Regions from separate parts of the Heliomicrobium undosum genome, predicted to be linked through region 1. Evidence: riboswitches for the same ligand, from Rfam matches in the RefSeq annotation. Region 1 holds a riboswitch; the other holds the start of a gene.
The links. A riboswitch is a leader RNA that binds a small molecule or an ion and turns the genes downstream of it on or off. The one in region 1 is predicted to bind cobalamin.
Positions count from the first base shown of each region.

Region 1 (14,453 bases):
AGCAGGACCACCTCGTCAGACCAGCGGGCCACGATATCCATCTGGTGCAGGGACATGACGATGGTGGCGCCCTCCCGGTTCAACTGCTCCAGCAGGTCGAGGATGCTTTTCGCTCCGGCGGGGTCGAGCCAGGCCAGCGGTTCGTCCAGGATGATGACCTGCGGGCGCATCGCCGCGACACCGGCGATACAGACCCGTTTTTTCTGGCCGTAGCTGAGGGCGTGGACGGGCCGGTGGCGCAGTTCGGTGATCCCTGTCGCTGCCATGGCCGCGTCGACGCGGCGGCGCACCTCGGCCTCGGGAAGGCCCATGTTGAGGGGGCCGAAGGAGATGTCCTGTTCCACGGAAGCGGAGAAAAGCTGGGCGTCAGGATCCTGGAAGACGAGGCCGACGTGGCTGCGCAGTTCGCGTAGGCCCCGGCGGGAGTAATCGATGGGCTTACCCTGGAAACGGACGACACCCCGGCGCGGCTTCAAGGCGCCGTTGAGATGAAGGAAGAGGGTCGACTTGCCGGCGCCGTTGGCGCCGACGACGGCGATCTTGCGTCCCGCCGGGAGGGAAAGATCGATACCCCGAAGGCCGCTGTTGCCGTCGGGGTAGTTGTATTCCACTTGTTCCGTTTCCAACAGGGCTGTCACGATGAAAACCATCCTCTTTTTTAGGGAGTTCTGGTGCTATTTTTAAGGGGTTCTGGCGCGTGGCAGTACACGAAGCTCTTCCTCATACCCCCGGGCCGACAGGGCGATGTAGAGCTCACGGGAACGGATGAGGGAGCGGACGAATAGGTTGGCCGCCAGGATACCGAGGGAGCGAAGGCTGTTGGCTTTCGTGGAGTAGCCGAGTCGGGACTCTTGGGCCACGACGATGGCCTGAGTCGTCTCCATGAGCACGAAGATGAAGCGGTAGATGAGAAGCATCAGTTCCGTCACAATCTTGGGCGTCCGCAAGCGGGCCGCTAGTTCGATCACATCGACCATCGGCGTGGTAAGCACGAGAAAATAGAGGCTGGCTGTGGCGCCGAGGGATCGAAAGAAGAGGATGCCAGCCTGTTCCAGACCGGCAGCTGATATGCCAGGGGTGTAGGGACCGATAGTCACCTGCGCCACGGGGTCAAGGGGGGATGGCGAAAAGGCCACTGTAATGCACCCGGTGAAGAGGAAGAGGCCAGGCACAGTCAACAGTTTTACGAAGATGGACAGGGGTACGCGGGCCGCGAAGACGATCAACGCGCCGGAGAGGAGCGTGATCAAGCCGGGCAGCCAGGGCGTGGGGGAGAGGAGGCTAGCCAGCAGCCCTGCCAGGGCGGCAAGCCCTTTCCCAGTCGGCGATTTGTCCCGCAGTTTGTTGGCCCAAGCCCACTGATCGATCGTGTAGAGCATCTGTTTAGACCCCGTTTGTGAACTGTTCTATTTCACCATCAGGCGTTGCCGACGGAATTGCGCCCCATGCCGCCGCCCATTCCGGAACCGGCGCTCATGTCGGATCCGCTGCTCTTGCGGCGGCGTGTGAAGTAGTAGGCGATAAAGGCGGCGCCGGCGGCGGCTTGAAAGCCGAAGAGAAGCGGTTCTGCCTCCTCTCCCGGTTCCCAAAGGGATTCGAACCAGGGTTTGTAATCAGGGGCGATGGTCTGCACCATTTCGCCTGCCTGATCATCGGCGCCGGCAAAATCGCCGGTGAAATGCATGACCAGGGGAACGCCCGTCAGAAAAAGGGCAGCCGTAATCAGGACAAGCTTGTTCCGCAGCCAGTTCATGCTTTCACCTCTTTCGAAAAGATGTTCAGCGCAGACAGTTCGTTGGCCGAGTATTTCGAGAGAGCATTGAAGATAAGGACGGTCAAAAGGCCCTCAGCCAGCGCCAGGGGAACCTGCGTAACCAGGAAGACGGAACCGAATTTGACGATGGAACCGGCGACGCCGGCGGCTGTGTCCGGGAAGGCGATCGCGAGTTGTAAGGTCGTTGTCACATAGGTCGCCAGGTCGCCGATGGCGGCGGCAGCGAAAATGGAGACGTTGGAGGGAAGGCTCAGCCGCTGTCCCAACCGGTAGACGCCGTAGGCGGCAAAAGGTCCCACGATGCCCATGGAGAAAACATTGGCGCCCAGGGTGGTGATTCCGCCGTGGGCCAGCAGGAGGGCCTGAAAGAGCAGCACGATGGCGCCGAGAACGGTCATCACGGTGGGGCCGAAGAGGACGGCGCCCAGGCCGGTGCCGGTCGGGTGGGAGGAACTGCCGGTGACAGAAGGCAGTTTCAGCGCCGATAGCACAAAGGAGAAGGCTCCGGTGACGCCGAGGAGCATTTTGGCTTCCGGATTGGCCCGGACGGTTTTTTGGATCGACCGCAGCCCATGGACGACGAAGGGCGTTGAGGCGGCTGTCCAGGCAGCGGCATGGCTAAGGGGCAGGTAGCCCTCCATGATATGCATTCGCAGACACTCCTTTTTGTGTAGGGGTGGTTGTAGGGATTTCCTATCTAAGTTCCGGTGTTTTCGTCGCTTGCTGTATCGTTCTGGAGAATATATATGTACTAAAAACTACAATCGCATGCTTGCAAGCTCCTCGATTTCGGTCATCGCCTTGGACCAAGCGGTAGATTGTCTGCGCCAGGTGGAGATTTCCCCATAGGCAACAAAATAAAGCCCTCCCTTCCTCCCGAAGTGGGTCTTTCGTTTGTTGCGGGCAGGTCTCCTGGCTCGGGCGTCATCCGGTCCCGCCTCCTTCCCAGACCGAAGTCCAGTGGATCTGTGGCGGGTCGTCTTCCCTTACAGTAGCGGGGGCTGCTGAGGCTTTACACCTCATTCCCTTTTCAGCCGCTGAGCGGCGCCTGCAACAAGGGTAACCGTGTTCGATTTTTCAGATAGCTATGGAAAGCACTATCTATATGCAATCGTAACACGTCAAGGCGCGCGGGGCAAGGGTGTCGCAAGGTTCAGGCAATAAAATCCTCTCGAAAAAAAGTATTGATTTGCCCCGCCATTTATGATATTAATATACTCATTGTGGTGGGAACCAGGATTCATCCAAATCGGGTTTGGATTGCTTCAAACAGACCAACGTCCCTGTTAGGGCGGGTCTAGACCCACCCCCGGATGGATCACGTAGGTCCCGGCATCCAATTTGCTGGGAAGGGGGCCGAAATGATGGATTACTCCACTTTCGGACGACATGTCACCATTGACACTTGGGGCGTAGATTTCGAAAAATTGAACGACGCCCGGTTCCTGGAGGAACAGATGATTGAAGCCGCCAAGGCGGCCGGAGCGACGGTTCTCTCGTCCCAGAAGCAGCAGTTTGAGCCGCAAGGCGCGACGGTCCTGGTCCTGTTGTCCGAGAGCCATATCTCCATCCACACCTATCCCGAGAAGGGTTTTGCCGCCCTCGATTGCTACACCTGCGGGGAGACGGTGGATCCGGAAGTGGCCATCAACCACATGATCAAGGTGCTGGTTCCCAAGAAGACGTCGGTAAAGCTGCTCAAGCGCGGCGACGGACCGATCGAGGTCCTGAAATAACGACGGCGCGTGAAAAAAAGCCTGGTCATCGCCAGGCTTTTTCTAATGCCATTCTTTTGATCTGATGAAAACGGCTTACATGGTTTGTTTCAACGCTTCGAAGTCGTCGTAGTGTTGGCAGAGAAGATCGACCAGATCGCCGTCGATGGCCTTTTCCAGGACCATCTTTTTCAGGATTGATTCGACCTTTTCGCGGGAAAGGCCATCCCGGTACGGGCGGTCTTCCACGAGGGCCGAGAAGATATCGGCTACGGCCACAATCCGGCTGCCGACGCTGAGTTCTTCCCCTGGGATGTGAAAGGGGTAACCTCTGCCGTCAAGGCGCTCGTGGTGGTAGGCGCCCCATTGGGCGATCTCGGAAAAGCCCGGAACCTGATTCAGGATGTGGTAGCTGTGATAGGTGTGCTGTTTGATGATCAGGTACTCGTCGGGCGTCAGTTGAGCCGGTTTTTCTAAAATCTCCTCAGGGATGCTCAGTTTGCCGATATCGTGGAGGAGGCCGGCGACTTCCATGCGGGCAGCGTCGGCGGGAGAGAAGCCGAATAACTGGCTCAGAAGCGTCGCCGAGGCCGAGACCAGCCGTGAGTGGCGGAGGGTGAAGCGGCTCTTGCTGTCAATGATGCGGGCGAAGATCGATGCCAGACCCTTCAACTCGCAATAGGGGAGTTGGATGGTATGCTCGTCGGCGCCGACGGCCTGCCGGGTCAGTTCGTCGATGAAGGGGGAGTCCAGGTCAAGCCAAAAGCTCTCTCTCCCTGCCAGTTCGTTGAGGAGGTCCTTCAATTCGGGGCGGAAGACTGTTCCGAACATGTTGTTGATGGCGTCCATGACCTGACGGCGCTGGGAGAGGATATGGGCGGGTGTCAGGAGGACCTCGATGCGATCGGCCAGGTGGATCAAGTCACCCAGCAGGAGCAGTGTGGGATCGACGGGAGCATCCTGCCGGCCCGGCTCGTCCCAGTGGTCATGGTGGTGTTCGATGATGATCGCGGCTTCTCTCAGTTGGGGCGAACTCGCCAGCATCCGCCGACCGAGTTCGCAATGGCTCTTGGGCGAGTGGATCTCAAAGCGGGAGAGGTCGCTCTTCTGGGCAAAGGTGACGGCGCCGATATCGTGAATGCTGGCTGCGCAATAGAGGGTCTTCAGTGTTTTGACCGGAAGCGCCATCGCCCGTCCGAGTGTGACTGCCATGTATGCAACCCGGCGGTGGTGGCGCGAGAGCCCGTGGGTAGTGAAGTCCAGGGCCATGGAGAGGGCGCCGAGCAGCCGGGAGAGGTCGACGGGGGTATAGGATGCCATCCGGATGCCTCCAATTGTTTGCAGATTTTTAATGAGATCTACACAGATCTATCATCCATATTACCATAAGATAAAGTCGTGTTGCCCCTTATTTTTCTGAACCGGCAAAGGAGGTGATATTGTGATCAAGCGGTTTACGGCGGAATGCACCGAATGCGGCACCGTGCGCAACGTGATCGTTCCCGCCCGTTCCCAGGCGGAACTGGCTGTAGATATGCTGGGCGAAATCGAACGCACCCGGACCTGCCCCTACTGCGAACAGGAAGGCGTTCGCGAGTTGCGGGACCATGTGGCCTGACCAACAGGCGCATCGTACAGTTGAATAGACCGGTAATCAGTTCAACGAACGGGGTCGGCAAAATAGTCGGCTCTCTTTTTTTTTAACATACTGAAAAAGGATCCAGAAAAATGTAGCCACTGGACGCCAGTTCCGTTATCATAGAATCGTGGGCAAATGCGCGAGAAGAGGTGAATGGGATTGAACGTATTCTATTCCGCAGGCACGGAACTGCCGCATGTCGCCTATTTTTGCATGGAATATGGTTTGAACGCTTCCATACCGATCTACTCGGGCGGTCTGGGCATTTTAGCGGGCGATTACATCAAGGCGGCCCGGGAACTGGGACGACCGATGGTGGCCGTCGGGATCCTCTGGCGCCAGGGATATACAGAACAGCACATTGACAGCAACGGTCAGCCCTATGATGTGTACCGCGATTATGAGTTCCCCGATCTGAAGGACACCGGTGTGTCCGTATCGGTCCGCATCTGGGAACATGATGTGGTCTGCAAGGTCTGGGTGCTCGACAACCAGGGGAATGTGCCCCTTTACCTGTTGGACGCCGGTTTTCCGGGCAGCCCCCATGGCTGGATGACCCAGCGCCTCTACGGCGGCGGGCGGCAGGAACGCATCGCAGCTGAGATGATCCTGGGCATCGGCGGGATCCGGGCGTTGCGCGCTCTCGGCTTGTCGATCGATGTCTATCATTTTAATGAGGGCCATGCCGTTTTCGCCGGGTTGGAACTGATCCGGGAGAAGATGAACCAGGGCCAATCCTTTGAGCGCGCCTGGCACAACACACGCCAGGAGATCGTCTTCACGACCCATACGCCGGTCGCTGCAGGCAATGAGGTTCACGACCATGACACGCTGGGGCGGATGGGCGCCTACAACGGCCTCAACTACAATCAGATGCGCGACCTCGGCGGCGATCCCTTCAGCATGACCGTGGCCGGTTTGCGCCTCTCCTATATGGCCAACGGCGTTTCCAAGCTCCATGGCCGCACGGTTCACCGCATGTGGGGGCACCTGGAGTCGATTCCTCTAATTTTTTCCATCACCAACGGCGTCCATCCGGGCACCTGGCAGGACCCCCGGATCAAACAGGCCTTCGAGACGCGGGGAGACCTCTGGTCCATCCATATGGACAACAAGCGAAAACTGATCGAGTATGTCAAGGAAAAAGGGCTGGGGAACCTGCGGGAGGACACCCTCCTGATCGGATTTGCCCGCCGGGCCGCCTCCTACAAGCGAGGCGATCTGATCTTCCGCAATCCGGAAGTGATCGATGCCTACCTGTCGACGGGGAAGATCCAGATCATCTTCTCGGCCAAGGCCCACCCCGCCGATATGATGGGCAAGGAGATCATCGCACGGTTGGTGGAATTCCAGAAGCGATACCCCGACAATGTGGTTTTCATCGAGAACTACAACATGGACATCGCCACGCTGCTGGTGCGCGGATGCGACATCTGGCTGAACAACCCGCGCCGGCCCCAGGAGGCCTCGGGCACTTCGGGGATGAAGGCGGCCATGAACGGTGTGCTGAACCTGAGCGTGGAAGACGGTTGGGTTGGCGAAGGGGTGCAGCACGGTATCAACGGCTGGCTGCTCGACTTCCACCCCGGCGAGAACCTTTCGCCACAGGAGCAGGATGAGTTGGACATGAAGTCCCTCTACCGGGTGCTGCTGCAGGAAGTGCTGCCCATGTACAACCACAACCGCAAGCATTGGGTCGAGATGATGATGCTCAGCATCGACATGTCGCGCTGGCAGTTCTCCTCCCACCGCATGTGCCGCGAGTACTATGACCTCATGTACACGCCGGTGACGACGAACAAGCGGCAGTTGCTGAATCAGTCGGTGTGACGGTAAGGACTGGCCGAGGGAACGGAAGAGACGCACACTGCGCCTGTAGATGCGAAAAAGCGGGGAAACCGGATTGCCGGTGGAACCGCTTTTTTTGCCTATTATCGCGAAGGGGGCGCCGGAAAGGCAAGGCTTTTTTGTTTTTTCCGACTTGGGTCCTATGCGCGCTGGGGAACGAACCGCTATAATGAAAAAGAACAGGCTAGCGCAAGCGGACAGGCCTGGGCTTTTGGTTCGGGAAAACTCAGGAGGTGAGCGGCATGAACATATCCCAACTTCCTGCGCCGACGCTGGTCAACGCCGCATCCAACGGGGACATCGTCCACATGCTGGTGCTGAAAAAGGCGATGGATATGGCGCAGCAGCAGGGTTCCGCCGACACGCGGATGATGGAGCAGAGCGTCAATCCCCGTCTGGGCCAGCGGATCGACGTGAGGGCCTAGGTATCGGTCCTCGATAGGTAAGCCATCATCGGGAGGTTTACAAAGCGTTTTTTGTCCTTACAGACAAGAGGCGCTTTTTATCTTTATCGGAAGGGGCCGCCCGATTCCCCGGAGGGGGAGATTATGATACACTTTCTGGAGGATCTGACAGCAGCGCCGGAATCGCTGGCGCATAGGAACGCATGATGGAGGGATAGTGTATGAAGAAAGTCATCCTCATCTCAGGAAGCCCCCGTCAAAAAGGCAATACGATGCAGGTGCTGCAAGCCTGCGCTGAGGCGATTCAGGCATCGGGCATGGAGACGGAGATTGTCTCTTTGGCCGGAAAGAACATCCAGTCCTGTGTCGCTTGCGGCCAATGCAAGTCGGGCAAATGCGCCCTCAATGACGGCCTGAATGAGATCATCGATAAAATCCGGGACGCCCAGGGTCTAGTGGTGGGCGCGCCCGTCTATTTCGGAACGGCCCGGGGCGACCTGATGTCGGCGGTGCAGCGGATCAGCATGGTCTCCATGGCCAGCGACCGCTTCTTGTCCTGGAAGGTGGGCGGCCCCATCGCCGTCGGCCGGCGCGGCGGCTTGACGTCGACGCTCCAGGAGATGCTGATGTTTTACTTTATCAGCGAGATGATCGTCGCCGGATCCACCTACTGGAATATCGTCTTTGGCCGCAACCCCGGCGAGGCGATGAATGATGAGGAAGGCCTGCGTACGGTGCGCCGTTTCGGCGAGAATGTGGCGAAGTTGATCGAGAAGATCCATACCTATTGAAAGGATTGTGGCCGTGTCGAAGGAATGGTTGGCTCACCGGATTAAGCCGGAGGAAGAGGGGCGGCGCATTGGCAGCGTTCTGCAGTTCTGCCTGGGATTTTCCCGCCGGCGCTTGCAGATCCTGACCCGGACCGACGGTTTTCGTCTAAACGGAAAACGGGCCCACCTCGACCGGCGGGTCAAGGAAGGCGATCTACTCGAAGTCTGTGTTCATCAGGAGGAGGAAGGCAACCTGGCGCCGGTCGCCATGGACCTGAAGGTGCTCTACGAAGACGCCGACCTGCTCATCCTCGACAAGCCGCCGGGGATCGAGGTGCACCCGCCGGAACAGAGGGCACGCTTCCGGCCGACCCTGGCCCATGGCGTGGCCCACTACTTCGCCGAGAAGGGGATTAAGGCGAGGGTTCGGCCGCTGCACCGGCTGGACAAAGACACGACAGGCATCTGTGTCTTCGCCAAGAACGCTTTCGCCCACCAAGCGCTGGATCGGCAACTCCGCGACGGGAGCTTGCAGCGCGGTTACCTGGCCATTTTGCGCGGTCTGCCGGCGGAGCCGGTGGGAATCATCGACGCGCCCATCGGTCGCGACCCCGAACATCACATGCGACGCATGGTCCGCGATGACGGAGAAACAGCGATCACCCGCTACCGGGTGACGCAGGTTTTTGAACCGTCAGCCTTGGAGACGAAGGGCGCAGCGGAAGCTGAAGCGGAACCGGAACGGCATCTGGCACTGGCGGAGGTTATCCTGGAAACGGGGCGAACCCACCAGATCCGGGTGCACTTCCGCCATCTGGGCACGCCGCTGCTCGGGGACCGTCTGTATGGGGGCGACTCGTTCCGCATCGGCCGTCAGGCATTGCATTCAGCCTGGGTGACGCTACTCCAGCCTCGCAGCGGTGAGGCGGTGAAGGTTACTTCCCAAATTCCCGAAGATATGGCCAGCCTGATCGGCGGGAACGCAAACGACAGAAGTGAAAACGAAGACAGAAAAACAAAAGACGGTCAAAACGACCTGGACTGCAACGAGGATAGTGTAAAATAGAAATCGATTCGCGTGAAAAAACGAGGTTAATATGCGGTTACGACGAATCCCAGGTACGCGGGAAAAGATTTTGCAGTATACCCCTTGGCTGGTGACGGAGCCTGCGGAATGGCAAGGCCGGTGGCAGGACTATATCGCCAGTCGGTTCGGTTTTCAACGGCCGGAGCCGGTGGAGATCCATCTGGAACTCGGCACAGGCAGGGGACGGTTTATCAATGAAATGGCCCGGGAGTGTCCCGAACGCTTCTGGATTGGCGCTGAACTGCGCGAGGAGGTCCTCCTGGACGCGCTGGAACTGGCGAAAAAGTGGGAGGCGCCCAACCTGGCTTTTCTGTGGATCGATGTGGAGCAGACCGTCGACATCTTTGGCGCCGGCGAGGTCGACGGCATCTACCTAAACTTCTCCGACCCCTGGCCCAAAGCGCGTCATGCAAAGCGGCGGCTGACCCACCGGCGCTTTCTGGAACGTTACCGGCGTTATCTAAAAACGGGCGGCAAGGTCCGTTTCAAGACGGACAATGAGAACCTCTTCCGGTTTTCCCTGGAGGAGTTCGAGGCCAACAGTTTCGCGCTCGAACAGGTAACTTTCGATCTGCACAAGGACCCTGCGCTGGAGACAATGGCGTTGTCGGCAAGGGTGATGACGGAGTATGAGCGCCGATTCTCCCGTCAGGGGATGCCGATTTATCGCTGTGAGGCGGCGCTGTGCTCTCGGGATTGACAGGGCCCGATTTATGGATTACCATAAGATCGCCTGAGGGGAGTAGTTTCACAGGCAAGGTCAACAAACTGGCGTCAGCGCCTGGCCTTGCCGGCCTGGACAAGCCGTATCTGCGGTTTGGATAACACCGGCTTAACGAGACCTTGGACACGTTTTTTGGCGTGTCCAAGGTCTTTCTGTTTTGTTGCTCTCCCCTTTTCGCCTGTTTCTGTAACCCCAGCGAATGTAAGTCAAAGCATTGTCCGCGTATGACCATCAATGCATTAAGGGAGGAAACTGTATGGAAGCATTCTGGGCATCCACCATCTTTGTTGTGCTGGCGGAAATGGGAGACAAGACACAGTTGCTGGGCATGGCCTTTGCCACCCGCTATAAGGCGGCGACGGTCCTGGCCGGTGTCTTCGTCGCCACGCTGCTCAACCATCTCCTGGCGGTGGCGCTGGGGGATTACCTGACCGCATTTGTTCCGATGGAGACGATCCAACTGGCGGCGGCCATTTCCTTTATCTTCTTCGGTCTTTGGACGGTCCGCGGCGATGAATTGGAGGGGGAGGACAAGAAGGAGTACTTCGGCCCCTTCCTGACGGTGACGATCGCCTTTTTTATCGCCGAGATGGGGGACAAGACCCAGTTGGCCAGCGTCGCCCTGGCGGCGAAGTATCACAACCTGATCCCCGTCTGGATGGGCACGACGACAGGGATGATGATCTCGAATGTGATTGGCATCCTCGTCGGTGTCGTCCTCGGCAAGAAGATCCCCGAACGGATCGTCAAATACGCCTCGGCGGCGATTTTTATCTTCTTCGGTTACGCCGGAATCATCGCCACCGTTCACGATCCGGCGATGCGCTATGCGGTGGTGGCGGGGATCACGGTGATCACGGGGATCGCCTTATACATGCTGACGCGGGGGGGAAAAGAACCTGCCCGTTCGGAGTGATTGTTCGGCTAAATCTCCCCAGCGAGTATGATACTAGTGGAAGCGATTCGAGGTGACGGAATTTGACCGGAAAAGGAAAAGCAGTGGCGATCACGGCCTGCCGGAGTTATGAACAGGGGGAGATAGACACCGCTGTCGCGCGCCTGCTGGAGCGTCTGGGCGGCTTAGCCGTCACGATCCGCCCTGGCATGCGGGTCGCCCTCAAACCGAATCTGGTGATGGGGAAAGATCCGGCAGCCGCCGTGACGACCCATCCGGCCCTGGTGGAAGCTGTCGCCAAGGCGGTCATCGCCTTGGGGGCGACGCCTTTCATTGTCGACAGCCCCGGCGGTCCCTCGGCCAACACGGCCGGATTGAGGATGGTCTATAAAAAGACGGGCATGGCTGCCGTGGCGGAGCGGTTAGGCATCGAGGTCAGTTATGACACGGCCGAAGTCGAAGTTCCCCTCACGGAGCGGAGCCCGCTGCGCAAAGTGTCCTTCCTCAAAGTGCTCTACGAAGCCGACGCCATCATCAACCTACCCAAGATCAAGACCCATGCCCAGACGGGTTACACGGGGGCGGTCAAAAACCTCTACGGCGCCATCCCGGGGATGCGCAAGGCCGAATACCATTTCCGGGTGCAGGAGCGAAAGCCCTTCGGCGAACTGCTGGTGGAACTCAACCTGGCCCTCCGTCCGGCGCTGACGGTGATGGACGGCGTCATCGGCATGGAGGGAGACGGGCCGACGGCGGGGGAACCGAAACCATTCGGGTACCTGCTGGCCTCGCGCTGTCCCTTCAGCCTGGACCACTACGCCCTGTCCCTGATCGCCGTCAAGGACATCGAGATGGACCGCGTCGCCCAGGCGCGGGGGCTCGTCGGACCGCTGCTCCTGTTGGATGATGGTGAAAGGATCACGCCGGTTCCTTTCCGCCCGGCCTCGCACCGCCGGGTCAACTTCGTCGAAAACCACCTGCCGCCCTTCTTAGCCAGACCCATCTCACGTTCGCTAAGGCCCTTGCCCGCCTTCGACCGTGACAAGTGTATCGGTTGCCGCATCTGCCTGCAGAGTTGTCCCGCCGACGCGCTACAGATGGAGGGGATCCCCCAACTGGACAAGGACAAGTGCATCGGTTGCCTCTGCTGCCAGGAGATGTGCCCCGAGCGGGCCGTCGAGGTGCGCCAGACGGGACTTAGCCGGTTGCTCTTCGGTTCTCGCCGCTGATTGAAAAGTCGGCGGATTTTTTTTATATTGACAGGTTTTCTCTTTCATGAAAAAATGAAGTTTGCTAAATGAACGTTCATTTAGGAGCGGCTAGAAGGCGTTGAAGTCTACGAAGAGTAGGGATTTTAAACAGGCGCAGAGGCGCATAAGGCGCGGCAGGCGCTAGATTAGCAGGCGTGGGAGGCGATAAAGAGTTGACGGACCTTTGCGGTTCCGAACGGCGCGACATGTTTAAGGCGGCGGCTATGGAGCTTGCCTGCCAGCACGGGTATGAAGGCGCCACCATCAAGCGCATCGCCCAGAAATGCGGCGTCACCGTCGGCACCATCTATCACTACTTTGAGAACAAGGAAGAACTCTTTCGTGAGGCCTTGCGGGAACGGACCTTCGCGACGGTCCTGAAAAAATTGATCGGCGAGATTGAAGAGAAGCCGATCGACGAAGGCCTGTTCCGGGTAGCGATGGGGTTTGTCGGTTTTTTGCGGGAACGGCGAAACCTGATCTCCATTCTCGTCAGTGAGGGATTGCACAATGGCGAGTTCGGCGGTCTTTTCATGGACATCGTTCGGCAGAACACGGAATTGATGAAATCCTATTTCGACCGCAAGATCGCTGCCGACGAGCTGGCGCCCATCGATTCCCGCATCGCCGTGCAGATGTTTTTTGGGCACTTCTTTACGGCCTATCTGCACAAGGAACGGATGCAGATGGAACACCTGCCCCCGCTGGACGAGGCGTTCGTTCGCGGCAGCATCGCCTTGCTCTTGCATAGTTGGACACAGCCATAGCAGAAGACAGGAGGACAGACATGCCGAACCAACAAATCCATCGGAAAATCGGTGTCAAAGCGATCGCCCTGGGGTGTGTCGTTGCGACAGCGCTCACCCTCACCGGCTGCAGCGGCGGAGCGGCCCCCGATTCGAAGGTACATAAAGTGGTCGTCGAAACAGTGGGGGAACAGGGACTTAACAAGGCCCGTGTGGTAACCGGACGGGTCATGGGGGAAACGGAATCGGCCATCATGAGCAAGCTCAACGCCAGGATCGTCAAGGTCCTCGTCGATGTGGGACAAGAAGTCACAGCCGGTCAGCCGCTGATTCAACTGGATGACCGCGACTACCGCGTCGCCCTCGCCCAGGCAGAAGCAAACCTGAGGGCCGCCCAGGCGCGGCTGGCTGACACGGAAAACGGCGCGCGGCCGCAGGAGCGGCAGCAGATGGAACAAAAGGTGACCGCTGCGGCGGCTTCCCTGGACATCGCCAAGAAGACGATGGAACGGACGCAGTCGCTCTTTGACGCCGGCGCAGCCTCGAAAAATCAACTCGAGTCGGCCCAACTGGCCCTGACACAGGCCCAGACCACCTACGAGCAGTTGCTGCAGCAACAGAGCCAGATGCTCGAAGGGGCCACCGCCCAGACGCTGGAGAGCCTAAGAGCCGCCGTGGCGCAGATGAGCGCTATCGTCGACCAGGCGCGGCTGAACCTCGAAGCGACAGTGCTCACCGCTCCCGTCAACGGCCGCATTGCCTCCAAGCCTGCCCATGAAGGGGAGATGGCGGCTACAGCGCCTGCGGCCAACACGTTGCTGACCATCGTCAGCAGCGAACCGGTGGTGGAAGCGAGCGTTCCTGAGGAGTATATCAAGCAGATCCAGGTTGGTCAGGCGATGAAGGCGCGCATCGAACAGGTCTCCTCAGAGGTTTTTGAGGCCAAGGTGATCGCCGTCAGCCCCATCGCCAACAGCGCCAGCAAAGAGTATCCCGTCAAATTGAGCCTTCCCCAGTCGGGGCTCTGGAAATCGGGCATGTACGCCGAGGTCACCCTGCCGAATGGTGAGGCCAGGTCGCCTATCGTGGTGTCGAAAAACGCCGTTGTCAAGCGCGGCAGTGAGCGCGTCATCATGGTCACCGACGGTTCCACCGTCACCACCCGCCCCGTGCTGACCGGCCGCTCTGACGGCAGCAATATCGAGATCCTGAGCGGGCTCAACGGGGGAGAAAAAATCATCACCGTCGGTCAGAACGACTTGAAAGACGGCGACGCCATTCAAGTGATCGCCGAAAAGGGAGCGGCAAAATGAAGAAGAAGATCGCGAAAATTGCCGGCGCCGCCCTGCTCTTGTCTGCCCTTGGCTACGCCGGTTACACCTATGTCGATTCCGTCCGCTATGTCACAACCGATGACGCCCGCATCGACGCCGACATGATCAAGGTAGGGCCGGAGATCGCTGGAAGGGTCATGGAAATCCGTGTCAAAGAGGGCGATCTGGTCCAGGCCGGAGAGACAATGGTCCGATTGGAAGAAAAAAACACGACCCTGCAAAACCGCGATGCCGCCCTGGTGCGGGCGCCTGGCACGGGCATGGTCA
Region 1 is NZ_WXEY01000025.1:26,426-40,878, reverse strand. It holds gene GTO91_RS15475 (energy-coupling factor ABC transporter ATP-binding protein) at 1-638, opposite strand, end outside; gene cbiQ (cobalt ECF transporter T component CbiQ) at 681-1,379, opposite strand; gene GTO91_RS15465 (energy-coupling factor ABC transporter substrate-binding protein) at 1,418-1,753, opposite strand; gene GTO91_RS15460 (energy-coupling factor ABC transporter permease) at 1,750-2,424, opposite strand; cobalamin riboswitch at 2,660-2,841, opposite strand; gene speD (adenosylmethionine decarboxylase) at 3,139-3,510, shown strand; gene GTO91_RS15450 (HD-GYP domain-containing protein) at 3,586-4,809, opposite strand; gene GTO91_RS15445 (hypothetical protein) at 4,931-5,107, shown strand; gene glgP (alpha-glucan family phosphorylase) at 5,288-6,958, shown strand; gene GTO91_RS15435 (YjfB family protein) at 7,219-7,401, shown strand; gene GTO91_RS15430 (flavodoxin family protein) at 7,602-8,171, shown strand; gene GTO91_RS15425 (RluA family pseudouridine synthase) at 8,185-9,216, shown strand; gene trmB (tRNA (guanosine(46)-N7)-methyltransferase TrmB) at 9,248-9,937, shown strand; gene GTO91_RS15415 (TMEM165/GDT1 family protein) at 10,218-10,877, shown strand; gene GTO91_RS15410 (DUF362 domain-containing protein) at 10,940-12,085, shown strand; gene GTO91_RS15405 (TetR/AcrR family transcriptional regulator) at 12,280-12,873, shown strand; gene GTO91_RS15400 (efflux RND transporter periplasmic adaptor subunit) at 12,894-14,165, shown strand; gene GTO91_RS15395 (HlyD family secretion protein) at 14,162-14,453, shown strand, end outside.

Region 2 (14,453 bases), on a different contig from region 1:
GATCTTCGTGTACTCCTCCAAAAAGTCAATGGCCGGCTGGAGAAGCGAGATGTCGCCGCGAAACTTGTTGATGACGATCCCTTTTACCCGTTCCCGCTCGTCCGGGTCGAGGAGCGCCAGGGTCCCGACGACGGAGGCCAGTGCGCCGCCCCGGTCGATGTCGGCCACGAGGAGCACCGGCGCGTCAGCCATCTTGGCCACCCGCATGTTGGCGATATCGCGGGCCTTTAAGTTGACCTCGGCGGGCGAACCGGCGCCTTCGATGACGATGACGTCATACTCCGCGTGAAACTTGTCGAGACAGGCCTGGATCGTGTCGAGGGCCGACGTAGCATATTCTAAATGGTACTCGCGGGCGCTGATGTTGCCGATGGGGCGGCCCAGGACGATCACCTGGGATGACGCCTGTCCCGTCGGCTTCAGCAGGATCGGGTTCATCTCCACCTGCGGTTCGAGCCCCGCCGCTTCCGCCTGGACAACCTGGGCGCGCCCCATCTCACCGCCGTCGCGGGTGACATAGGAGTTAAGGGCCATGTTCTGGGACTTAAAGGGCGCCACCTTGTGCCCGTCGCGATAAAAGATGCGACAAAGGGCCGCCGCCAGCACGCTCTTGCCGACGTTGGAACTGGTTCCTTGCATCATAATGGCTTTGGCCATGGGTTGCTCCGCTCCCTTCCCCTAAACGGGGCCTTGCTGTCAGGGATTAAACTCGTCAGCAGTCTGCCTTTGACTGGGGGCTTTTTCGGACGCTGCTTACCTTTGAAACGGGCACGTTCTTTAAGCGGGTCCTTTGACCTGCAGCGGGCAGCCGGCGACAGCCAGATACACCCGGTGGGCTTCGGCAGCAAAGGCTTGCTGCACCCGGCCTGCCGCGTCGCGGAAGGCGCGGCTGAGCGGATCAGGCGGGACGATCCCCCAACCGACCTCGTTGCCGACGGCGATCACCGTTGCCCGGGAGGCGCTGGCCTGCTTGGCCGTGCGCCGGGCCATGTCGACGAGATCCTGTTCTTTTTGGTTGTTCCAATCTTCTTCCCGGTATTGCGGCAGCAGCAGGTTGGTCGTCCACAAGGTCAGGCAATCGATCAGGATCACCCGTCCTTCCTCGTCCCACTCATCGATCACCCGCAACAAATCGAGTGGCTCTTCGACGGTCTGCCAGGCGGCGGGGCGGCGCTGCCGGTGCGTATCGACGCGGCGACGCATCTCTTCATCAAAAACGCCAGCCGTGGCCACATAGACCACCTGCTGCGGCGCTGTGCCCGCCGCTTCGGCAGCCAGTTGTTCCGCCCAGGCGCTTTTTCCGCTCCGGGCGCCGCCGGTGACCAGCACCAATTCTCCAGACTGAATGTGCATCTACGTCAACGCCTCTTCGTGATATACTGATTGCATGAAGACAGAGCTTTTTTCCAGAATCCTATACCGTTGCCGGCAAGTCCTGCAAGCCTGGCAACCGCGCTTTTCGAAGGAAGAACTGGTTTGGGCCGACGCGTTCCTCACTCCAGAGGAACGGGCGGTCTTCCTGGAGATGGCCCCCGCCGACCGTCGCCACGCCCTCGATGTGGCCCATCTCTGCCACAGGGCGTCTGGCGAACTATCGCCGGAGGCGCAGCAACTGCTGCTCAAAGCCGCCCTGCTTCATGACATGGGCAAGCGCAACGCCAGCATCGGCCTGGTTCACCGCATCCTCTATGTTCTTCTCGGCTCGCGGCCTGAGAAAAGTCAAGCCTTCTACGGCTGGCCCCTGCTGGGCAAACCGCTTTCCGTCCTTGCTGATCACGCGTCCCTGGGCGCGCAGGAAGCGGCGCGACGCCACTGGACGCCGGCGCTGGTGGAACTGATCCGGCGTCACCATGGCGGTTGCCAGGGTGAACGTAAGTTAACGGAACCGGAGCACCCGGAAATGGGCAAATTATTGTCGCTGCTGCAGGAGGCCGACAACCGCTGTTAGCCTCCGGTTGCCATCAGCCGACATCACATCAGCAGCTAGGGCATCTGCAACAACATGGCATTGACGATGGCGGCGGCAATATTGCTGCCGCCTTTGTTTCCCGTGACCGTAATGTAGGGCACATCAGCCTGGGTCAGCGCTTCCTTCGATTCGGCTGCGCCGACGAAGCCGACCGGTGTGCCGACGATCAAAGCTGGGCGGCAGCGGCCCGCCTCCACCAGCGACAGCAGGTGAAACAGCGCGGTGGGCGCGTTGCCGATAGCGATGACGGCGCCGTTCATCTCCGGGGCAAGCAGGTCGAAGGCGGTCATCGCCCGCGTCTTGCCGGTCCGCTCCGCCTCGGCGACAACGCGGGGCTCACTGATCGCGCAGACAGCATTGCCCCCCTTGACAGAGAGGAGACGGCTGTTGACGCCCACGCGGACCATGTTCACATCCGTGAAGACCGATGCCCCCCGGGCCAAGGCGGCGATGCCGATAGGGACAGCGCCGGGGCTCCAGCGGACCAGCTTGGCAAACTCCGGATCGCCTGTCGTGTGGACGACGCGCTTGATCACCTTGCGCTCCTCTTCCGATACAGGCAGCGGACCGATCAGCCCGTCGATGATCTCCATGCTTTTTGTCTCAATGGCGCGGGGATCGGTGATGTAGTCCATCAACTGACCTCCTGGATGCGCTCGAAAATCAACTGGGCGATGCGTTCATCGGCGCCGAGCGGTCGTCCCACGGTGATCTGAATGTTCGGATAGCTCTTTTGCAGTTCCTCCAGTTCTTCCGGGATATCCTTTTGAATATGAACGCCATTGTACAAAAAGAGCGGGATCACCTTGACATCGTCGACGCCGGCGGCGACCAGTTGGGCAAGCCCTTCGGCCATGCTCGGCTTAGCCAGTTCCATAAAAGAGACGACGAGGGGCTCCACCCCGTGTTTTTCCTGGACCATGCGGCCGATGGCCACGGCATGGTTGTTCGCCTCTTGCAGGCGGCTGCCGTGGGCGATCATCAAAATCCCCGTTTTCATGATTACCTCTCCTTTTCCCTATCCGGCGACCTTTACAGACCACTTGTTCAGATTTCACTGGTGCTGGTTTCATGTTCCAATTTCATATTCTGATTCGGGAAAAGACGCTCCTTATCCGACCATTGCAGCCTCTCCCCGGCCCAGGCGACTGCTTCGTCAAAGTCAGTCGTTGCACAGGGATAAGGCAAAGCGGGCCGGCAGAGCAGGATCGTCTTCAGTCCCATTCCGGCGGCGGCGCGGAGCTTGGCGTCGGCGCCGCCGACAGCGCCGCTCTCCTTGGTGACCAGCCAGCGCGCCTTTGTTTGCGCGAACATGGCCCGGTTCATTTCCTCACTGAAGGGACCCTGCATGGCGATGATCTGATCGGCCTGGAGGCCCAAATCAAGGCATTGCCGCAGCGAATCCAGGTCGGGCAGGACACGTGCGATGGGGCGGAGCTTCTTTTGCAGCAGAGGCGGCACGACCTGTGGCAGCGCCCGGCTGCCGGTGGCGAGAAAGACCGTCTCCCCTTCCTCAGCCTCTCCCAGCGCATCCAGCGCCTCTTCCCAATTCCTCACGGCGATCAAGTTCGGGAAATCTGTCGTATCTACGGAAGGCCGCTCATACCGGAGATAGGCGACACCCTCTCCGGCAGCCAGTTTCAGCAGATTTTCCGACACCACGCGGGCGAAGGGATGGGTGGCGTCGATCACGGCAATGATCCCTTTTTCCCGGACAAAGGACCGCATCGCCGGAGGGTCCATCGCCCCCTGATGGACAGGCACCTTCCCGGAAAAAGCCTCCTGGAGGAGTTGGGCGCCGTATTCGCTGACGACACTGGCGATGACCGGCAGTCCGGCCCGCCATATCCCTTCGATCAACCGGCGGGCGTCCCGCGTTCCGGCGACGACCCAAATCACCAGCGGTATCCCCGCGGGGTGATCATCCAGCCGTCACGGACATAGGTCTGCGAGTTGCCGATGACCAGGATGGTGAACATGTCGATGGGGTGCTCTAAAAACTCTCCCAGGGTGGTCAATACCCTCTCCTCGCCCTCACGCCGGGCGTTGCGGACGATGCCCACCGGCGTGGAAGGCGGACGGTGCTGGAGCAGCAGTTCCCGCACCTCTTCGATCTGGTGCACCCGCTTGGTGCTTTTCGGGTTATAGAGAGTGATGATGAAGTCGCCGGCAGCGGCGTTCTCGACGCGCCGCCGGATCAGATCCCAGGGGGTGAGCAGGTCGCTAAGGGAGATGACGGCAAAGTCGTGCATCAGCGGCGCGCCCAAGACGGCGGCGGCGGCGGTGGCGGACGTGACGCCGGGGATCACCTCCACGGTGACCTGTCCTTGCGCCTCCCGCTGCTGCACCGCTTCCAGGACCACGCCGGCCATGCCGTAGACACCGGGGTCGCCGCTGGAGACGACGACAACCGCTTTTCCTTCCAGTGCCAGATCGACGGCCAGGCAGGCCCGGTCAATCTCCTTGCGCATGCCCGAGGCCTGCACATCTTTTCCCTCGATCAGGTCCTCGATTAACCTCACATAGGTGCTGTAGCCGACGATCACATCGGCTTGGGCGATGGCTTGTAACGCCCGCCCCGTCATCTGGTCCCGGTTGCCTGGTCCCAATCCGATGACGGCCAGGGAACCTCGGCCAAGGCCACGGTCACCGGGCCGGCAGCCCGTTTCTTCAACAGGAGCCGCGCTTGAGGATGTGTCAACAGCGCAGTCGGTTCGCATACAGCTTTCACTCCAATCGTATCAGCCACAAAAGAGGAACCGCCGATCTCCCGGTGGCTGTCACAGCAGGCTTGTATTTCATCGGCGGAAAAGGTGCGGAAGGGAACATCATAGGTTTTCGCCAGGGCGATGAGGGCCGGTTCTTCGGCCTTCACCCAGGCGCTGGCGATAGCAGTCAGGCACCGGGGATGAACATCAGCGATCCGGCAGGCTTCCTGGAAGGCTACATGCACCTGTTCCAGCGACACGCCCCGGCGGCAGCCGATCCCGGCGACGAGACAGCAGGGAAAGAGCCGGAGGTCGACCGGCGGCTCCACCCAGCGTGATGAGAACAGCACCCGGCTTATCGTTGGTTCCCCTATGGGTTCCCGCAAGGGCTGCCAGGGAAAGTCTGCTTCCAGTTCCTTCAAAACAGGCAGGAACCGTTCGTCGGCCAGCCACTTGATCGCGTCCCCCCGCAGTTGGGCTGAGGCGATTTTTTTTACAGCCGCCCATGGTTCGATGCGGGCGCCCCAGCGGCGGGCGAAGGTGTCGACAGCCGGCAACCCGGCCACATCGGTGGCAGTCGTGATCACCGGGATGGCCCCGATGCGCCGGCCCACCTCTTCGGCCAGTTCGTTGGCGCCGCCCCAGTGACCGGCCAGAACGCTGATGACAAAACGTCCGCCTTCATCTAGGGCGATCACCGGTGGGTCGGTGCGCTTGTCGGCGATCCGAGGCGCTAGCAGGCGAACGAGGATCCCGAGCGCGCCGATAAAGAGAATCGGCTTACCCGATGAAAAAATCGGTCCGAAGGTGTCCCGCAGAGGGGGGCGCCAGTGGGAAATCGCAGTTTTAACAGCGCCATTGACGATAGCCGCGTCTATTCTACCAGCGCTGTTGGGATGATCGGTCACGTCTGAACGGCCACCCTCAGGGACACCACCGTCTCCATCCGCAGGCAGCCACAGCCGCGCCTCCGGAAAAACATTGCCGATGCGCCGGGCCAGGGCGCTCCCGCCCGGCGTCAGCGCCAGCACGTTCACTCGCCGCTCCCCCGTTCAGCCTCCCGGTATCCGTGGGCAAACTCAGGGTGATAGAGGAGGGAACGTTGGTAAGGGCCTTCAAGAAACTGGCCCACCATGATCATGGCAGTGCGGGAAATCCCGGCCTCTGCCACCTTGCCGGCGATGTCGCGCAAGGTTCCCTGGACCGCCTTTTCGTCGGGCCAGGAGGCCTTGTAGACGACAGCAGCCGGTGTATCCTCAGGATAGCCGCCGGCGATCAAATCGGCCGTCACCTGATCCAGCAGGTGGGTGCTGAGGAAAATGCACAGCGACGCCTTATGCTGCGCCAGGCCGGCCAGGGATTCCTTTTCCGGCACCGGCGTCCGTCCGGCCAATCGGGTGATGATCACCGTCTGGGAGACGTCGGGGAGTGTAAACTCCTTGCGCAGGCTCGCGGCGGCGGCCAGGAAGGAACTGACGCCGGGAATGACCTCATAGGGGATGCCCATATCGTCGAGGGCGTCCATCTGTTCCCGGATCGCGCCGTAGATGCTGGGATCGCCCGTATGCACGCGGGCCACTTTTTTACCCTCTCCCACCGCCCGCTCCATGACGTCCAGCACCGCCTCCAGGGTCATTGAGGCGCTGTTGTGGATCTCGGCCTCAGGCCGGCAGACGTGAAGGACAGCTGGGTTAACGAGCGATCCGGCGTAGATGACCACATCGGCCTCTGCGAGGCGCTTCTGCCCCTTGACGGTGATCAAATCGGGATCACCCGGTCCCGCTCCAATAAAACTGATCAAATCGACACCCCCTTTGGTTTGACAATCAACAGGCTGAGATAATCGAGCTTTTGTCCGACCAGAGAAGCCAGGTCACAGACGATCCGCTCCTCCGGCGTCCCGCAGCGGGCCACAAAGGCGGCTGATTCGGCCCGTCCCTCCTCTTGCAACACCCGGTAAATCTCGTCAAAGCGAGAAGCCACCTTCATCAGGACCAGATTGGGAAACTGCCGCAGCAGCGGGCGCAGTTCCTCCGGGTCGCGCAGCGCCGGGACGACGAGCAGCGGCTCCTCGCCCTCGGCGAGGGGAAGGTTGAGCCGCGATGCGCTGGCCGAAAAAGAGGTGACACCCGGCACACTCTCGACGGATAGGTCAGGGTCGATCTCCCGGAGCGCTTTTAACAGGTATCCATAGGTGGAAAAGAGCAGGCAGTCGCCGATGGTGACGAAAGCCGCATCCTTCCCGGCGGCCAACCTGTCGTAAATCTGCCGCGCCGCTTCCTCCCAGGCATCCCGGAGGAGGCGGTCATCCTGGATCATGGGTAGGTGCAGCGGAACAATCTCTGCTGATTCAGGCAGGATGTCGCGAATGATAGTCAGCGCCACACCCTCGCCGCCCCCTTTGCCACGGGGCGTAAAGATCACCGGCGTCGTCTCCAACAGGGCGACGGCCCGCCGCGTCAGCAGCGCCGGATCGCCCGGTCCGACACCGATGCCGTAAAAACGTCCCAGCATTCAGCCACTCTCCTTTCGGGTCCAGATGATGACGACGGGATTCTGGCTTTTCCACAGGTGAACCGTTCCGGCAGGCTCCAGCCGGTTCACCTGGATCTGACTGGCCTGAAAAGAGATTCCCCGTTCCCGCAGCCATTGGGTAGCAACGGCCACCGTCTCGACGGTGACGGCGTTGAGGACCAACCGGCCGCCCGCCTTCAAGCAACCCCACACATTCTGCAAGATCTCCGGAAGTTTTCCGCCGGAACCGCCGATGATCACCGCATCCGGCGCCGGCAGGTGGACGAGCGCTTCCGGCGCTTCACCCAGCACTGGAACCAGATTGTCTACGCCCTGCTTTCGCGCATTGGCTTCGATTAGATCGCAGCCAGCCTGGCCGCGTTCCACGGCGAAGACTCGTCCGCCCCTTGACAAGAGGGCCGCTTCCACGCTGATCGAACCGGTGCCTGCGCCAATGTCCCAGACGATGTCCCCCGGACCGACCTGCGCCCGGACCAGGGTGAGCGCCCGGATATCCGACTTGGTCATGGGGACCTGGCCGCGGATGAAGGCATCATCCGGCAAGCCGACATTTGTCATTAAAAGTGGACCCTTCGCCGGCTGGACGCCCAGAATCGTCTCTGTCTGGCTGTTCGATCCGGCATTCTCTTTGCCGTGCGATTCGACGTCAAAGCCCCCCTCGACGATCAACAGGGACGGCTGATACGCTCCTGTTTTCACAAGTGCAAATGTATGTACAGTGCCAGCCTCGACCGACTCATCGTCATAACCAAGGTTGCGCGTCACATAGGCGCGCCGTTCCCCCTCCCCCTGTGCATCCAGGTAGGCGGCCACCGCTTCCGGCGTGTGGTCGGGATCGGTCAGGAAGGCTACCCACCCCGGATGCCGGAGAGCTTCGAGGGCATCCTCCATAGGACGGCCATGCATGCTCTTCCAGGCAGCCTCCTGCCAAGGGAGCTTGAGGCGGGCAAAGGCCATCTGCAGGGAACTCAAACCGGGGATGACCTTGATCGGTTCGTCGCCGAGAGAACGGATCAGACGGGGCAACAGGCTGTAATAGCCGGGGTCTCCGGAGACGAGAACGGCAAGACGCCGCGATAGCCGTTCGGAGGCGATATAGTCGATAAGGTTATCGAGACGACGGTCGATGATCCGTCCCGGCTTGTTGTAACCGGCGAAGAGCGCCAGCGCGCGAGGCCCCCCGACGAGAACATCGGCCTCCTCCACCGCCCGCAGCGCCGCTGGTGTCAAATATTCTTCTGTGCCGGGACCGATGCCGATGACAGTGACCGGAAATCCCGGTCGAATCCCGGAAGCGTTGCATGGCGACTCCACCCTAGCGGTTCTCCCTTCAAATCTGTGAATATGACCGAAACAGTTCCGCGAAAACGTTGGGCTGCTTTTTCGGCGGCCACCTCGGCCAGGTGGTCGAACAAGTCAAGACGGCCAGCTCGATGCAGCAGTTCCACCGCCGCTTCCGCTGTGTTGGCCTCCAGCACCGCTTGGACGAGTTCCAAGGGCAAGCCGCAGACGGCTGCGTGGGCGGCGATGATCTCCCTGCGCCCGTCGGCAACCTTGCTGTGGGTGTGGAAGATGCCGCCGGCGACTTTGACCAGCTTCCCCACATGGCCCCAGAGCAGGATCTCCTGGACACCTTTTTTGGCGCAGGCGTCGAGCATATGGCCGATGAAGTTGCTCGTCAGCACGATGGCGTCAGCGGGCGCTCCCCGCTGCTCCAACCCTCGCCGGCCCATGTGACCTGGTGTCAGCAGGAGGGTCCGGTGTCCGGCAGCCAGCGCGATATCGATCTGCGGCTCAAGGCTATGTTTGAACGCCTCTTCTGACATGGGATTGACGATGCCTGTTGTTCCAAGAATGGAGATGCCGCCGACGACGCCCAGGTGAGGGTTCAATGTCGAAGGTCCGACCCGCTCTCCTTCCGGCGCCCAGACGGTGAGGCGAACCCCCTTGCCGGGCGGCAGCGCTTCCTTGACGGCGGCTGTGATCATGGCGCGGGGCGTCGGATTGATGGCCGCTTCCCCCACCGGCACGGCCAAGCCAGGCTTGGTCACCCGGCCGACGCCCAGCCCCCCGTCGATGTGGATCCCTTCCGGCGCAGGCAGGGCAGTGACGCGGATCGCCATGCCGTGGGTCGCATCGGGGTCATCGCCCCCATCCTTGATTACCTGGTAGGTAACTCCCCCGTTTCCATTGACAGAGGGCTCGTGCTCATCGATGCGTTCCGCCTTGACGATCAGCCGTCCGTCATAGGGCAGCGGGATATCCACCGGCAGTGATTCTTGCAACGTTGAAGCAGCGGGAATCTCTGTTGCTTCGTTTGGTGTCTCGGCGAGTGTTCCAAGTGTTCCATAGAGGAAACCTGTCGCCGCCTTGGCCGCAGCGGCGGCGCAGGATCCCGTCGTATAGCCTTTTCGCAGTTGTTCCCACTCTCCCCGCACATAAAAAATCCCACCCCCTCAGCAAGGTGTGGGATTTGACACAAATGCAAACCTGGGGAATCAAAAGACCATTCCCCGGTCCGGTCACCTCCCCCGTAGCGCGCGGGTTCTCGCGGTGGGGGCAGTCAGGTCTCCTGGCTCAGGCTCATCGGAACGCTTCGCCTTCCCGGTTCCCCGGTGGCCTTAGAAGCGCCCTCCCCGTCACAGTGGCGGCACCGCGTCGGATTCGCACCGACTTCCCTGCGTCATACGTGACGCCTGCCCCGAATATGCGTAATGTGATACATAAAATTATTCGCCGTCTTTTGAATCATTCCTGCAAATCCAAAGAACTTTTCTGTCGTCACTGCGGATCAGGGACAGTTTTTCGACATCACTTCGCCGAGATCGCCGCAGGCGGCGGTTTTCCGCCTCGAGGCGTGCGATCGCATCCCGCCGTTCACTGTCCACCGTCTCCAGCAATGCCATCAACACACGGCGACTGAGTCTCAACTGATTCAGCCGTGAGCGCAGGTAATCCACTTCGTCCTTCAGCGCTTCCAGCGATTCGCGATTTCCTTCTCCCATGGGTCCCGCCCTCCTGCCTGTGTCTTATCACCATTTTATGTCAAAGGCAGGCGAACTATCCCACAAGAGAGACGTCGATCGATCGTAAAGATAGACTTGGCTCAACCGCCGAAACGATATCGCTTGGCGATCCGTTCGACGGCCTTTTCCAATCGCGCTTCAGGGACAACCAGGGCGATGCGCACATACCCCTCGCCGCGCTCCCCAAAGGCGTTGCCTGGGACGACGAGCACACCCGTTTCACGCAAGAGTTCCTCGGCAAAGGCGAAGGAGGAGGCAAACCCTTCGGGCACAGGCGCCCAGACGAACATGGAGGCCTTCGGCTTATCCATCTGCCAGCCGATGCGGGCCAAGCCGTCGACGAGAACATCGCGCCGGCGCTGGTAGGCCCCGGCGTTTTCCTCGACGATCGCCTGGGGTCCCCGCAAGGCCGCCACGGCCGCCCATTGGACCGCCTTGAAGACGCCATAGTCAATATTGGACTTCAGATTGGCCAAAACGGCCAGAACCTCCCGGTTGCCGACCGCCATACCCAGACGACACCCAGCCAGGTTATAGGACTTGGATACAGAATGGAACTCGATACCCACCTCTTTGGCGCCAGGCGCCTGCAGGAAGCTGACTGGTCGGTAGCCATCATAGGCCAATTCCGAATAGGCGATGTCGTGGAGCACAATGATGTTGTTGCGGCGGGCGAAATTGACAACACGGGTAAAAAAGTCTAGCTCCGCCGTCGCTGCGACGGGGTTGCTCGGGTAATTCAGGATCATCAGTTTGGCCCGGCGGAGGATGTCTTCCGGAACGGCGTCCAGATCGGGCAGATAGTCACGCTCCCGTTCCAACGGAAGCGGATAGGGGACACCTTCGGCGAGAAGGACGCCCGCCGTATAGATCGGGTATCCCGGATCAGGGACAAGGGCGATATCACCGGGATCGAGCAGCGCGAGACCAAGATGGCCGAGGCCGTCCTGGGAGCCCATCAGGGAGAGGACCTCTGTCTTCGGATCGAGGTTGACGCTGAACCGTTCCCGGTACCAATCGGCGACGGCGCTTTTGAACTCGATCAGCCCGTCCGTTAAAGCATAGCCGTAGGCGTCGTCTCGGGCCAGCGCATCCATGAGCGCTTGCCGGACATGGGGAGCCGGGGGGCGATCAGGGCTGCCGATACCGAGGTTGATGACATCAACGCCGCCTGACTCTACCTCTTGCCGGAGCGCATCCATGCGCGAAAACATGGCAGATGATAGGCTAGCCATCCGGCGAGCCGGTTTCCATTCAAACATGCTATGTATCTCCCCCGTATTCACATATTGCCAACTCTCATTCTAGTCCTATCACGGGGGATGTTTCAAGGTTTCCTTACTTTCTCCCTCAGTCCATTTCCTTTTCTATCGACGACTCGTATTCGCTTCCGTCGGTGCATTCATTGCAGGGAAGACAATCCCCGACACGATCGGCATACAAGCAAGTTTCACAATGGAGGTCTCGACGCTCCATGCGGCCTCCCCCTTTGTCCCGTTCCTTGTCCCTATTCTTTGCTTCCGCCTCCGTTACCCATACACGAAATCTTCATATTTTACCATTTTCTTAAATCATTCCGGTATTTCACCCGGTCGCTCCGGCAGGGATTGGGCGAGCAGTCGTATGAGATTGCCGCCAGCAACGGCACGGATCTGGTCGTCTAAAAAACCCCTTCTCCCCAATGCTTCCCACAACCGCGGCAGGCAACAGGCCCCTTCCAAACCGTGAGCGAAGCGGTCAGCGCCATCAAAATCACTGCCGATACCGACGTGTTCAACACCGCCGCCCGCCTGGCACGCCTGCTCGATATGATCCGCCACACCCTCTACATCCCCCCGTGACTCACCGAGAAATTCGGGGTAGAAGGTGATCCCCATGATGCCGCCCTTCTCTGCCAACGCCGCGATCTGGCGATCATCGATGTTGCGGGGATGATCCTGCAAACTGCGGCAGCAGGTGTGGGAGACGAGCCAGGGCCGGCGGCAGAGGGCGACGAGATCCCAGAAGCCGGCTGGCGCGATATGGGCTGCGTCTACAACCATGCCGAGAGCCTCCATTCGGTCGACCACCTGTCGTCCAAATCGAGTCAAACCGCCCCTGCTCCCTTCCTCCCAACTTCCGTCTGCCAAGAGGTTGCGCTGGTTCCAGGTCAAACCGATGGAGCGGACGCCGAGACGAAAGAATATGTCCAACAAGGCGAGGGATCCGGCAAGCGCCTCGCCTCCCTCAATCGCCAGCAGGGCGCCGCAGCGATTTCCGACTTGAGTCATTTCCTCCTTCCACCGAAGCGGAAAAAGGAACCGGCGATGCCCATTGACCATCCGGTGGTACGCTTCGATCAACTCCAGTGTACGCCGGAGGCTGCCGTAAGGTTTATAAGCCTCGCCGATATAGGCGGCTAAAAACTGCAGGACTACTCCTCCCCGCCGTAAGGAACCGGCGCTTACGGCGGCAGCACCATCGTCGGAAAATGAGAAACCGTCATCACGGACTTTTAGCAAGGTGTCACAATGGGCGTCTACAGCCTGGAACAAGGGGATTCCCCCTTTCACTGACATACAAGGGTTAACATCGGAAGATAAGGGATACCGAACAGATAAACAAGCCCCCAGAAAGTAAGAGACCTGCCCACGAGAGGCAGGTATCCGATTGCTTATGTACGTGGCGCTTCGCGTTCGCGTCAGCGCGGTTCCACGATCAGTTTGATCGCTGTCCGCTCTTCCCCATCGATTTGGATATCTGTGAAGGCGGGGATGCAGATGAGGTCTACCCCCCGGGGAGCTTCAAAGCCGCGTGCGATTGCGACCGCTTTAACTGCCTGGTTCAGGGCGCCCGCCCCGATGGCTTGAATCTCGGCGCCGCCTCTCTCTCTTAACACGCCGGCCAAGGCGCCTGCCACTCGGTTCGGGCTGGATTTGGCTGATACTTTGAGCACTTCCATGTCAACGGCCTCCCTGTTGTTATTTTCTTGTAATTTCCACTAATGTGTGTTTCTAGAGTACACCGAAAATTGTTTTTTTTCAATCTATTTTTTCTCCATTTTTATCCTGTTAATATCGATCCAGAATGGACAAGGGCGCCCGCTGCTTGCCGGGCGCCCCTCGTTCTCCTTTGCCTATATCGTCTGCTTGTATCCCACTGCCATTACGATTTCTCTTAACCGTCAAACCTCTCGAAAACACGCTCAATCTTCGTTGCTTTCCCCTTATCGCCCAGGGTGATGATGACGGCGCAAAACTGCAAGGGTCCTGTGGCCGTCTCGAAGCGGACCGGCAAGCCGGTGATAAACTTCCGCAGGATCGCTTCTTTTTTCACGCCCAACACGGAGTCGTGGGGGCCCGTCATCCCTACATCGCTGATATAGGCAGTCCCGCCGGGCAGGATACGCTCATCGGCTGTCTGCACATGCGTATGGGTGCCCACCACCGCTGCAGCGCGCCCATCCAGGTGCCAGCCAAAGGCGACCTTTTCCGACGTAGCCTCGGCGTGAAAGTCAACGAACACATAATCGGTCTGACCGTGCAGCGATTCAAGCATTCGGCCCACACCGTAAAAGGGGCAGTCCAGGTTATCGAGGAAGACACGGCCGCAAAAGTTGCCCACGGCGATCCGTTTTCCATTCGGCAACGTGAACAAGCCCCACCCCCGCCCTGGCGCACCCATGGGGTAGTTGGCCGGACGGATGAGGCGCGGCTCGCTGTCGATGAAGTCCATGATCTCCCGTTTGTCCCAGACGTGGTTGCCCATTGTCAGCACATGGATCCCCCGGTCGAGCAGTTCATGGGTGATCTCCCGGGTGATGCCGTTGCCACCGGCGGCGTTTTCACCGTTGGCGATGACGAAATCAATCGCTCGCTCCCGCACCAACTTGGGCACCATCAATTCCACGGCCCGCCGTCCCGGCTTGCCGACGATATCGCCGATAAACAGAATGCGCAAATCCCTTCGGCCTCCAACGTAGTCTTTTTTCTCTCTGCTGTATTTTCCCACTATGCAGGAAACTGTGGCTGATGTCAACCACAGTTTCCCTTGATCCCGATTGGGCTATGTCCGAAGCGATCACTTTACTCACTTATTGTAGACCATGACCCGGCCCTCTTCCCGGAAAGCATAGACCTGTTGGTCATAGCCGCCGCTCTTCAAGCTGTCCAGCATATGAGAAATGAGTTCTTCCTGCCACAATCGCTCCTCTTCCTGCAATGCTTCCCCCTCATC
Region 2 is NZ_WXEY01000002.1:24,576-39,028, reverse strand. It holds gene GTO91_RS02220 (cobyric acid synthase) at 1-657, opposite strand, end outside; gene cobU (bifunctional adenosylcobinamide kinase/adenosylcobinamide-phosphate guanylyltransferase) at 778-1,353, opposite strand; gene GTO91_RS02210 (HDIG domain-containing metalloprotein) at 1,388-1,948, shown strand; gene GTO91_RS02205 (precorrin-8X methylmutase) at 1,984-2,604, opposite strand; gene GTO91_RS02200 (sirohydrochlorin chelatase) at 2,604-2,969, opposite strand; gene cobK (precorrin-6A reductase) at 3,017-3,868, opposite strand; gene cobJ (precorrin-3B C(17)-methyltransferase) at 3,865-4,554, opposite strand; gene GTO91_RS02185 (cobalt-precorrin 5A hydrolase) at 4,551-5,714, opposite strand; gene cobM (precorrin-4 C(11)-methyltransferase) at 5,711-6,478, opposite strand; gene cobI (precorrin-2 C(20)-methyltransferase) at 6,475-7,191, opposite strand; gene cbiE (precorrin-6y C5,15-methyltransferase (decarboxylating) subunit CbiE) at 7,192-8,526, opposite strand; gene cbiD (cobalt-precorrin-5B (C(1))-methyltransferase CbiD) at 8,439-9,650, opposite strand; cobalamin riboswitch at 9,757-9,928, opposite strand; gene GTO91_RS02160 (hypothetical protein) at 9,942-10,217, opposite strand; gene GTO91_RS02155 (LL-diaminopimelate aminotransferase) at 10,319-11,500, opposite strand; gene GTO91_RS02150 (dipeptidase) at 11,810-12,772, opposite strand; gene spoVS (stage V sporulation protein SpoVS) at 12,919-13,179, opposite strand; gene GTO91_RS02140 (TIGR00282 family metallophosphoesterase) at 13,395-14,177, opposite strand; gene GTO91_RS02135 (hypothetical protein) at 14,307-14,453, opposite strand, start outside.
Region 2: another riboswitch for cobalamin. It lies ahead of cbiD (cobalt-precorrin-5B (C(1))-methyltransferase CbiD); the one in region 1 lies ahead of GTO91_RS15460 (energy-coupling factor ABC transporter permease).